Linked DNA regions of Indioceanicola profundi. Each later gene encodes a partner of the first gene's protein in a complex. Links are inferred from orthologs where the notes say so. Each region holds a gene or a part of one and is shown on either strand. Other genes may lie near its edges.

Region 1 (7,842 bases):
GCTGGGATGCCGTTCTGCGCACCGCCGTCGCCTCCCTGCTGCAGGATGTGGAGCAGCAGGCCGGCGGCGACCCGGCGTCTTATCGCTGGGGGGAGCGGAACCGGCCCGGTGTGCGCCATCCGTTGAGCCGCTTCGTGCCCGGCCTTGCCCTGCTGACCGATCCGGAGGACGATCCCCTTCCCGGCGACGTCTATCAGCCCCGCGCCCAGGGCCGCGGCTTCGGCGCCAGCCAGCGCATGGTGGTGAGCCCCGGCCATGAGCGCGACGGCATCTTCCACATGCCGGGCAGCCAGTCCGGCCATCCGCTGTCGCCCTATTACCTGAAGGGCCACCAGGACTGGCGCGAAGGCCGCCCCAGCCCGCTTCTGCCCGGCCCGGCGGAATGGACGCTGAATTTCGAGCTCCAGGCAGCACCCTGACGACCCGCGCCGGATTGGCCCATTCCCCTGTTGCACAGGGAAGGAGAGCAGGGCGGGAGCGTTCATGGCGGTTTATTTCACCAGTGACAGCCATTTCGGCCATGGCGGGGCCATGGGGCGGTTCAAGCGGCCCTTCGGCAGCGTAGCGGAGATGGATGAGGCCATGATCTCCCGCTGGAACGAGGTGGTGGGGCCGGAGGATACCGTCTGGCATCTGGGCGACTTCGCCATCCGGCGCAGCGCCGCCGCGATGGCCGCCATCCTGGACCGGCTGAACGGCACAAAGCACCTGATCTACGGCAACAATGACGGGCCGGACACGCTGGCCCTGGCCGGCTGGACCAGCGTGGCCGGCTATGCGGAGCTGACGGCGGAGGACGGGACCGGGCTGGTGCTGTGCCATTACGCCTTCCGCACCTGGAACGGCATGTACAAGGGCGCCTGGAACCTGCACGGCCACAGCCACGGCGCGCTGAAGGGCATGACGCGGCAGGTGGATGTCGGCGTCGACGTCTGGGACTTCCGCCCCGTCACCTTCGCCCAGATCCGCGACCGCTTCACCCGCCGCAGGGTTCGCGCATAGCCTCAAGACAAGCGTAGGTCGGTCACGCACAGCGTGGCCGACAGCCATCCGAGCCATTCGGCGCTTTTCTCCCTATGGGAGGAGCCGATCTGGGTTTTGGGAAAGGATGAATAGGATAACGGAGCCCCCATCACCTGCCGGTGCAGGCCGGTGATCCAGGACTGGCTCCGCCGGTCCAGCGCGCCATCCCATTCATCCTATTCATCCTTGCCAGATAACCAACCGTCCCTCACGGCCTGCGCGAACAGCGCCCAATGGCCGGGCCGGTGACATCTCGAAAGATGGAAATGATGACCAGGATGGAAATGATGGTGCAGGGCCATTCGGCTACGGATCAGCCCTGCATGGTCTTGATCACCGCCTGCGGCGCACTCAGTCCATCATCTTTATTTTTCCCATCATTTTCATCTTTCTATATGTCACTGACCCTTCCGCGCCAAACCGTCAGGCACCGTTCAGGATGCCGCTCTCCACCACCCCGTCGATGACGAACTGGCAGGCCAGGGCTGTCAGCAGGATGCCCAGCACGCGGTTGATGACGTTGATGCCGGTGCGGCCCAGCACGCGGCTGACCTCGCCCGCGAACAGCAGCACCAGCAGCGTGCCGGCAAGAACCGCCAGCAGCACGCCCAGAACCGCGGCCTGCAGCGCCCAGTCGCCCCCGGCCCGGCCCATGAACAGCACGATGCTGGTCATCGCCCCCGGTCCGGCGATCAGCGGGATGGCCAGCGGAAAGACGGAGATGTCGGGGCGGTGGCGTGCCTCCACATTCTCATCCTCCGTCGTGGTGCGCAGGCCGCTTTCGCGGGCGAACACCAGATCGATGGCCAGCAGCAGCAGCAGGATGCCGCCGGCGATACGGAAGGCCGCCGTGCTGATTCCCAGCCCGTGCAGCAGCGCCTCCCCGACAAAGGCGAAGGTCAGAAGGATGGCGGCCCCGATCAGAGTGCCCTTAATCGCCATGCGTCGGCGCTGCCGCCCTTCCATCCCGCCGGTCAGCCCGGCGAAGACAGGTCCCAGCCCCACCGGGTCGATGGTCACGAAGAAGGCGATGGCGGCGGTCAGCAGCAGGTCGTTCACGGCAGGAGGCTTTCGGCGGGACGCAATGGGGGTAAGCTCGAACCGCGCCCCATCTATGCCGCCCCGCCCCCATCCGCAACCACCGGGCGGGCAGGGGTGGCATGCGGGGCCACTCAGCCCGCCAGCCGCACCTCCACCTTTTCTCCGCCGGCCAGCAGGCGCAGCTTTCGGGTGATGGCGGGCAGCTCCTTCTTATAGACCCGCTCCAGCGGCGTGATCTCCACCTCCCAGCCCCGCGGCGTGCGCTTGTGGGTCCAGGTGGCGACCACCCGGCCCTGGCGCAGCACCACCGGGCTGATCCAGCCGGCGGTGCGGTAGACGGCCGGGCGGAACCGGTCGGCCAGATACTGGCCGGTGTCATTGTGCGCCAGCAGATAGGGATCGAACAGGGGCGTGACCGCGATGGCCCCCTCCGCATGCTCGGCAGTCCGCAGGGCCTCCTCGTCGCGCGCCAATGCGAAGGCCGGGCGGCCGGCCAAGTCGACGGGCAGCAGCTCCGCCGCCAGATCGGCGAAGGCGTCGCGCACCGGTTCGGCATAGAGCCCGACGAACTTGCGGAAATCGGCCGGGGCGGCGGGGCCATATGCTGCCAGATAGCGGCGCAGGATCTCCGCCATGGCGGCACGGGGCTCCGCCGCCTCCACATCGCCGGCCCAGCCGGGCAGGTGGACGAACTTGGCCTCCCGCTCCTCCCCCTCCACCGCCGGGCCGTGGCAGACATGGCCGAGCGCGCAGGCCAGCTTGATCACCCCGCCCCAGCTATGCTCCAGCCAGGGCCGCGCCCACTCGCCCAGCGTGGGCACCAGGCGGCGGGACAGGTCCATGCGGCTGTGCGGTCCATGCAGGGCCAGCGTCTCCGCCACGGCGGCCACCAGCGCCTCCACCTGCGCCGGGCTCAGCCCCTCGCTCTCATACCAGTTGTGGTAATTGCCGACGCGCAGCCGCCGCATGGCCAGCAGCAGCCCCAGATCCTCCCGCGGCACCAGATGCAGGGTGGAGCGCTGGGCCCACAGCTTCACCAGGCTGCGGTCCCGCCACAGCGCCGCCTCGGCCGCCGCCTCGCTGAACCCGGTGGCGGACCGGACGCGCAGTTGCAGCACGCCGGCCGAATAGACCTGCGCCTGCGCGCCCAGCAGCGCCCGTGCGGCGGTGAGCGCATCCGGGGCCGGGCTAGACAGATGCTGCCGCGCCAGCCGGAAGGCCAGCGCCTGGGGATGGAGACCTGCACGGGATGCACCCAGGCGAACAAGAAGGGAACGGGAGAGTGCCGCAGGGCGGGGATGCTGGCAAGAGAGGAGGCGGCGTCGGCCCCGACCCCGGAAACAAGAACCGCCCGCCAGGGCTTCCCCCGGCGGGCGGCTCTACTCCTGGACCCCGGACCGGGTCAGAGGGCGGAGGTGAACTCGCCTTCGGTCTTGGCCTTGATTTCGTCCAGCGTGACGCCGGGGGCCAGCTCGATCAGCCTCATGCCCTCGTCGCCATGCTTGTCGATGGTGAAGACGCCGAAGTCGGTGACCACCATGTCCACCACCCGCGTGCCGGTCAGCGGCAGGTCGCAGGCCTTCAGCAGCTTGGGCTGGTCGGCCCCGGTGGCCTTGTCCTTGGCGGTGTGCTCCATCACCACCACCACCTTCTTCACGCCGGCCACCAGGTCCATGGCCCCGCCCATGCCCTTGACCATCTTGCCGGGGATCATCCAGTTGGCAAGGTCGCCATTCTGGGCCACCTGCATGGCGCCCAGCACCGACAGGTCGATATGGCCGCCGCGGATCATGCCGAAGCTGTCGGCGGAGCTGAAGAAGCTGGTGTGGGGCAGCTTGGTGATGGTCTGCTTGCCGGCATTGATCAGGTCCGGGTCCTCCTCCCCCTCATAGGGGAAGGGGCCCATGCCCAGCATGCCGTTCTCCGACTGCAGCGTCACATGCATGCCCTCGGGGATGTAGTTCGCCACCAGGGTCGGGATGCCGATGCCCAGATTCACATAGAAGCCGTCGCGCAGTTCCTTGGCGGCGCGGGCGGCCATTTCGTCACGGGTCCAAGCCATGGTCGTGGTCTCCCTTTCTCAGCCGCGCTTCCGGGTGGTGCGCTGTTCGATGCGCTTCTCGTAGTTCTTCCCCTCGATAATGCGCTGGACGAAGATGCCGGGGGTGTGGATGTGGTCGGCATCCAGCTCGCCGGCCGGAACCAGCTTCTCCACCTCGGCCACGGTGACCTCGCCGGCGGTGGCCATCATCGGATTGAAGTTGCGAGCGGTCATCCGGTAGATCAGGTTGCCCTCGGTATCGCCGATATGGGCCTTCACGATGGACAGGTCGGCCTTCAGGCCGCGCTCCATCACATAGGTCTCCCCGTCGAACTCCCGCACCTCCTTGCCCTCGGCCACCAGCGTGCCGACGCCGGTCTTGGTGAAGAAGGCGGGGATGCCGGCGCCGCCGGCGCGGATGCGCTCGGCCAGGGTGCCCTGGGGATTGAACTCCAGCTCCAGCTCGCCGGACAGGTACTGCTGGGCGAACAGCTTGTTCTCACCGACATAGGAGCTGATCATCTTGGAGATCTGCCGGGTCTCCAGCAGCACGCCGAGGCCGAAGCCGTCCACGCCGGCATTGTTGGAGATCACGGTCAGCCCCTTGACCCCCGACAGCTTGATGGCCGCGATCAGGTTCTCCGGGATGCCGCACAGGCCGAACCCGCCGGCCATGATCGTCATGTCGTTCCGCAGCAGCCCCGCCAGGGCCGCGACGGCGTCGGAATAGACCTTCTTGCTCATGGCTCCAGCGATTCCCCCTAGTATTTTGTGTCGCAGGTGCGAAAGGCTCTACGCCGCGCCCGCGTGTGAGTCAATCAGCCGAAGGTGAATGACCATTCAGGTTCAGGGCCGGCGCGGCGCTGATGCCGGCCGTCCTGGGCTTGCGGCATGCGCGTTAAAGGTGCAATGCTATTTCCACTTCCTAAAGCGGCTCACCCGGTACCCCATGTTCGGCGCACCCGACCGGTTCAACACCGAACGCATCGCCGCCGCCCGGCTGACCCGGCGGGACGAGGAGGTGATCCTGTCCATGCACAACGACCCCGTCGTCATGGCCAGCATCGGGGGCGTGCAGGACCGCGCCATGACCGAAAATTACATGCGCCTCAATCTGGAGCACTGGCAGCGCAGGGGCTTCGGCATCTACCTGCTGCATGGCCGCCTCGATGGCGCCCTGCTGGGCCGGGCCGGCATCCGCACCACGAAGGTGCAGGGGGCGGAGGAGGTCGAACTGTCCTATGTGCTGATGCCGGGCGCCTGGGGGCGGGGTCTGGCGACCGAAGCGGCGCGGGCGTTGGTGGCTCTGGCGCGCGACGTGCTGTCGCTGCCCGGCCTTGTCGCCTTCATCGCCGCCGCCAACGCGCCATCGCAGCGCGTGGCGGGCAAGTGCGGCTTCATCCGCCAGGGAGTGGTGGAGCGATCCACCGGCCCGCACGAGCTGCACCGGCTGGTCTTCTGAAGCGGCTGCCCTCCGCGCAACCGCAGGCTTAATCCGGCGCAGTGCAAGAAGCTCTGTTCCTCCCAATCGCTTATGCTATTGTGTGGCCCCCTTCCGGGGAGGAGTGAAACTAAGGCGCTGTGGCGAACCGGTCCGGATCGCGGCGGCGGGTAGAGAAACGGAACGCGATGAAGATCACGATCGAGCGTGCGGCCCTGCTTCGGTCTCTCGGCCACGTCCAGAGCGTTGTTGAGCGGCGGAACACGATTCCCATTCTCTCCAACGTTCTGCTGCGCGCTGAGAACGGGGAGCTGTCGCTGACCGCGACCGACATGGACCTCGAGATCGTGGAGAGCGTCCCGGCCGACATCTCGCGCCCCGGCTCCGCCACCGCGCCGGCGCACACCCTTTACGACATCGCGCGCAAGCTGCCCGACGGCTCCCAGGTGGAGCTGGACGCCACCGGCGATCTGCTGACGCTCCGCTCCGGCCGCTCCCAGTTCAAGCTGGGCACGCTCCCGGTCGAGGACTATCCGCAGATGGCGGGCGGCGACCTGGGGCATCGCTTCCAGCTCACCGCGTCCGAGCTGAAGATGCTGGTGGACCGGACCAAGTTCGCCATCTCCACCGAGGAGACGCGCTATTATCTGAACGGCATCTACGTCCACGCCACCAAGCCGAAGGCCGCCGGCGAGGCGCAGATGCTGCGCGCCGTGGCCACCGACGGCCACCGGCTGGCGCGGGTGGAAATGGCGCTGCCGGACGGCGCCGCCAACATCCCCGGCGTGATCGTGCCGCGCAAGACCGTGCTGGAAGTGCGCAAGCTGCTGGACGAGGCGGCGGACCTGATCGAGGTCCAGCTCTCAGACACCAAGGTGCGCTTCGCCTTCGACAGCATCACCCTGACCAGCAAGCTGATCGACGGCACCTTCCCGGATTATGAGCGGGTGATCCCGGTCGGCAACGACAAGGCGCTTGAGGTCAATCCGAAGGACTTCGCCGCCGCCGTCGACCGCGTCGCCACCATCAGCACGGAGAAGAGCCGTGCGGTGAAGCTGTCGCTGGACCGCGGCGTGCTGACCCTCTCCGCCTCCTCGCCGGAAGCGGGCAGCGCCACGGAAGAGCTGGAGGTCATGTACGACGCCAGCGCGCTGGAGATCGGCTTCAACAGCCGCTACCTGCTGGACATCACCCAGCAGATCGAAGGCGACGGGGCCCGCTTCAAGATGGCGGATGCCGGCAGCCCGACGGTGGTGCAGGATATCGCCGACGGCAGCGCCCTTTATGTGCTGATGCCCATGCGGGTGTGAGGCCGCGGGGCTCCGGCCCCGGCCTTTCCCGGCCAGACTTTCAAGACCGGACATGACGACGCCGCCCGACCTGCCCCGCCCGCCGGTTGATGCAACCCTGTTCGCCGGGCGCACGGTGGATCTGGAGCGGGCGGATGTGGGGCTGCATGCGCCGGGGCTGTGGCGCGCCATCGGAGCGGACCCGAACCTCTGGACCCACATCCCGTCCGGCCCCTTCTATGACGAGGCGGAATTCACGGCCTGGCTTGCCGCCCGCATCGGGCGCGAGGGCGTCGCCATCTTCACCGTGATGGACAAGACCGCGCCCGAGGGTCCCGTGCCCGCCGGAATCTATTTCCTTCTCGGCATCGACCCCGAAATGGGCACGGCGGAGATCGGGCTGGTCTACGGCCCGGCCCTCGCCCGCCGCACCGGCGGAACGGAGGCCTTCTACCTGCTGGCGGGCCATGTGCTGGGCACGCTGGGCTATCGGCGGCTGGAATGGCGTTGCACCACCCGGAATGCCGAGTCGATGCGCGCGGCCGAGCGCTTCGGTTTCACCCGCGAAGGGGTGATCCGGCAGAGCGCCTGGCGCAAGGGCGTCAACTGGGACACGGCCGTCTATGGCCTGCTGGACCATGAATGGCCGGACATGGCGGCGCGGTTCGAGTCCTGGCTGTCGCCGGACAACTTCACGCCGGACGGGCGGCAGCTCCGCCCCCTGTCGGCGGCCTGACGGAATATCCGGTAGGAGCCGCCGACAGGAGAATGGCCGGTCAGGCCACCTGGGCGGTGCTCCAGGCCTGGGGCAGGCTGTCCTCGAAGCTGGGATAGTCGATATAGCCCTTCGGCCCGTCGGTGTAGAAGGTGCTGCTGTCCGCCTCCGCCAGCGGCAGGTCGCGGCGGAAACGCTCCACCAGGTCCGGGTTGGCGATGAAGGGCGTGCCAAAGGCCACCGCGTCGGCCGAACCGTCGGCCAGGGCGGCCGTGGCGCTGGCCTTGTCGAA
Region 2 (3,362 bases), 1.0 Mb from region 1 along the record:
CTTGACGGTCTGGAGGAAGTTCGCCACCGAGATCGGTTTGGCGATATAATCCTCACAGCCGCCTTCGCGGATTTTTTCCTCATCCCCCTTCATGGCGAAGGCCGTGACGGCAATGACGGGAATCGTGCGGAGCTCCTCATCCTCCTTGATCCATTTGGCAACCTCCAGGCCTGATATGCTTGGCAGCTGGATGTCCATCAGGATCAGGTCGGGACGATGTTGCCGCGCCAAGCGCAGAGCGTCCATTCCGTCCTTCGTCTGCAGGGTCGTATAGCCGTGCGCCTCCAGAAGATCATGAAAAAGCTTCATGTTCAGCTCGTTATCCTCGACGATCAGCACCCGCTTGGAGGGGGCGATCACGCCGCCGAAAGAGCCTACCACTATCGTCTCGGCACACATTACGATGCTCCTGCCGGGCATACAACCGGCATCGCGGCCCAAGGCATCGCAGACCATGCGTTGGGAGGTTGGAATCCAGGGAGATTCTCAGCGGCAAAGATTAAGCTCGGGTTACTCCATTTCGTGTAAGGGAAGCACAAGAACTCCGCCGCCTGTCCGAAGGTGATACATTGGAACTATCGAAAGGGGCAAGAGGCGAAACAAGCAAGAATGCTGCCGCAGACCGGGCAGAGGGCATGAATGCGAACGGAATTCCGACGCCCGGCCTGTGCCGCGATTGCGGAGCGCTCGTACCGGGCGAAGGACGCCGCTGTACGGCCTGCCGCTCGGCCCGGTTGGTGCGTCATGTGGAGCTGCACCGGCTGGGAATCGCACACATCGATTGCGACGCCTTCTATGCCAGCGTGGAGAAGCGGGACAATCCCGCCCTGGCCGACAAGCCGGTGATCGTGGGCGGCGGGCAGCGCGGAGTCGTGTCCGCCTGCTGCTACATTGCACGGATGTATGGCGTCCGTTCGGCCATGCCCATGTTCAAGGCGCTATCGGCCTGCCCCGACGCGGTGGTGATTCCCCCGAACATGAAGAAGTACAGTGCCGTGGGCCGGCAGGTGGCCGCCCTGATGGAAGAGGCGACGCCCCTGGTGGAGCGGCTGTCCATTGATGAGGCCTTCCTGGACCTGACCGGTACGGAAGCGCTGCATGGCGGCAGCCCGGCCCGAACCCTGGTCAAGCTGGTGCGGCGCATAGAGCGGGAGGTAGGCATTACCGCCTCCGTCGGACTGTCCTACAACAAGTTCCTGGCCAAGATCGCCTCCGACCTGGACAAGCCCCGCGGATTCGCGGTGATCGGACGGGCCGAGGTGCTGGATTTCCTCGGCCCCCGCTCGGTCGGGCTGATCTGGGGCGTGGGCAAGGCGCTGCAGCAGAAGCTGGAGGCGGACGGCATCCGCACCATCGCGCAGTTGCGGGAGGTTCCAGACATTCTTCTGGCCAAGCGCTATGGCGCCATGGGGCTGCGGCTTGCGAAGTTCGCTCGCGGCGAGGACAGCCGCGTCGTGACGCCCAATGCCCCGCCGAAGAGCGTGTCGGCGGAGACCACCTTCAACACCGATCTCAACCAGATGGACCCGCTGGAGCGGGCGCTCTGGCCCCTGTGCGAGACCGTGGCACGGCGGCTGAAGGCGGACGGCTATGCCGGCGGCAGCGTCACGCTGAAGCTGAAGACGTCGGATTTCCGGCTGCGCACCCGCACGCGCCGCCTGCCCTCCCCCACCCTGCTGGCCGACCGCATCTTCCGTCTCGGGCGGGATCTGCTGGCGGAGGAGTTGGCGGAAGAGAAGGAGAGTGGCACCCGGTTCCGGCTGATCGGAATCGGCTGCGCCGACCTGCGCGATCTCGCCGACGCGGACCCGCCCGACCTGCTGGACCCGGGCCTTGCCCGCCGCGCCAAGGTAGAGCAGGCCATGGATGCCGTCCGCGCCAAGCTGGGTGCAGACGCCATATTGAAGGGCCGCAGCCTACCGATCGACGAAGACGAGAATTAGAGGCTCCCTTGAACTCAGCAGCGCGGCGCGGGCACGGATTGCAGTTCGTCCAGGGTCACATCCACCTGGAAATCGCCGTAGTCGATCACCATGGATTGGACCACCCCGTTCCGCTGCACCAGCATCGAAGTCTCATAATCGGGAAGCGCCGCCTGGGGATCGCTGGGGAAGAAGGCCAGATGAACGGGCCAAGCCTCGTCGCTCCGCAACTCGTCGCCCCCCTTGCCGCCTGCGGATGACTTTCTGGCATTGGCGATCACCGCGCTCACAGGGGTGGCGCCTTCCTGCTCGCTGCCGTCGAACACCGTGGCGGCGAAGAAGGGCTCGCCCGACGCGGCGACCTCCAACAGGCGGAGGGTGTGGGCCGTCGGGAACATGGCGCCCGGCCGCAGCTCGACCTCCTTCTGCTCCGGCCGGTTGAAGGTGACGGTGCCGCCGGAGCCGCCGCTGAGCGATGCCTCGCCCCGCAGTTCCTCCTCCACCTGACCGTTGACGAGCTTACGAACATTGAAGCGGTAGCTTTCGCCGTCCTTGGCCTCCCAGGTCACGTAGCTGTTGTCGAAGCTCACCTCCTCCCCTTCCTGATAGGTGAAGCGCACTTCGAACCTCTGCTCAATGGTCCAGCCATCGCAGGCATCCTTCCAGGCGAAGCTCATGCGGCCCTGGACATCGGCCACGGGGCTGCGCGCCCGCGCATTGGACAGCTTCATGGAATAGGTGGCCGTATGGGGCGCAACCTCCGATTCCGCTCCGGCCGGCGGGGCACAGGCGGTAGCGGCCGTGAGGCCGAACAGGGTGGCGAGAACAAGACTGGTGAGCCTTGCAGGTGGCAGGATCGATTGCACGCGTCACCAGCGGTCTGCGAAAGGAAGCGCAATTGTCTCCCTAAATCATGGCGAAGCAAGGGCCTTAACGTTCAAGGCCATGTCCGGAACAGACGGCACTCTTTTCCGGACCACCGGGATGGACTGGGCAGTTCCTGCCGGTAGGTAGCAGGCGGCCATACCCGCAAAATATATAAAATTAAGGATAAGTTGTTGAGCCGGCAGGGCGGAGGTGGATGGCACAAAGCTTGCCTTAGTGGGGCAGATGCAATCCTGAAAAGGATATCCGTTCATGAGCCCGCTCGACATCGCGCTGCCTGCCCACGCCGCACTGGAATTCCAGCTTCCCATTCCGATCCGCGCATCGCGCCTGCCGGACGGGTATGAGGCCATGGGCGCACAGCTTCTGCTGCTGCAGGAAGCGCAGGACAGGCTGCGCGCGGCGGAGCGGCTGATCGCCGAGCAGCAGGCCCGTATTGAAACCTTGGAGGCGATGAGCATGACCGACGAGCTTACCGGACTGCTGAACCGCCGGGGCTTCATGGATGCTTTCCATCGCGAGCTGGCGGCGGGCAGCCGGCTCGGGACCGGAGGC

Evidence for each region. The genes of interacting proteins can lie anywhere in the genome.
Region 2: the proteins of dnaN (region 1) and DOL89_RS09975 are in contact, whole or in part, in a solved structure (PDB 1OK7), measured with the Escherichia coli proteins. The link is inferred for Indioceanicola profundi from one-to-one orthologs.

What each region holds. Positions count from the first base shown.
Region 1 is NZ_CP030126.1:3,106,849-3,114,690, forward strand. The notes cover bases 4,985-7,795. They hold dnaN (DNA polymerase III subunit beta), read left to right. Parts: upstream 4,985-5,734; coding sequence 5,735-6,856; downstream 6,857-7,795. Other genes in these bases: DOL89_RS14905 (GNAT family N-acetyltransferase), read left to right, coding at 5,055-5,567; DOL89_RS14915 (GNAT family N-acetyltransferase), read left to right, coding at 6,909-7,571; DOL89_RS14920 (alkene reductase), read right to left, coding at 7,612-7,795. Outside these bases: DOL89_RS14875 (penicillin acylase family protein), read left to right, coding at 1-419; DOL89_RS14880 (metallophosphoesterase), read left to right, coding at 484-1,002; DOL89_RS14885 (MarC family protein), read right to left, coding at 1,447-2,082; DOL89_RS14890 (winged helix DNA-binding domain-containing protein), read right to left, coding at 2,196-3,182; DOL89_RS14895 (CoA transferase subunit B), read right to left, coding at 3,467-4,126; DOL89_RS14900 (CoA transferase subunit A), read right to left, coding at 4,145-4,849; more of DOL89_RS14920, read right to left, coding at 7,796-7,842. UniProt on the Escherichia coli protein: Confers DNA tethering and processivity to DNA polymerases and other proteins. Acts as a clamp, forming a ring around DNA (a reaction catalyzed by the clamp-loading complex) which diffuses in an ATP-independent manner freely and bidirectionally along dsDNA.
Region 2 is NZ_CP030126.1:2,086,935-2,090,296, forward strand. Bases 1-2,789 are described here. They hold DOL89_RS09975 (DNA polymerase IV), read left to right. Parts: upstream 1-635; coding sequence 636-1,943; downstream 1,944-2,789. Other genes in these bases: DOL89_RS09970 (response regulator), read right to left, coding at 1-399; DOL89_RS09980 (cell envelope integrity EipB family protein), read right to left, coding at 1,958-2,788. In the rest of the region: DOL89_RS09985 (GGDEF domain-containing protein), read left to right, coding at 3,060-3,362. UniProt on the Escherichia coli protein: Poorly processive, error-prone DNA polymerase involved in translesion repair and untargeted mutagenesis. Copies undamaged DNA at stalled replication forks, which arise in vivo from mismatched or misaligned primer ends.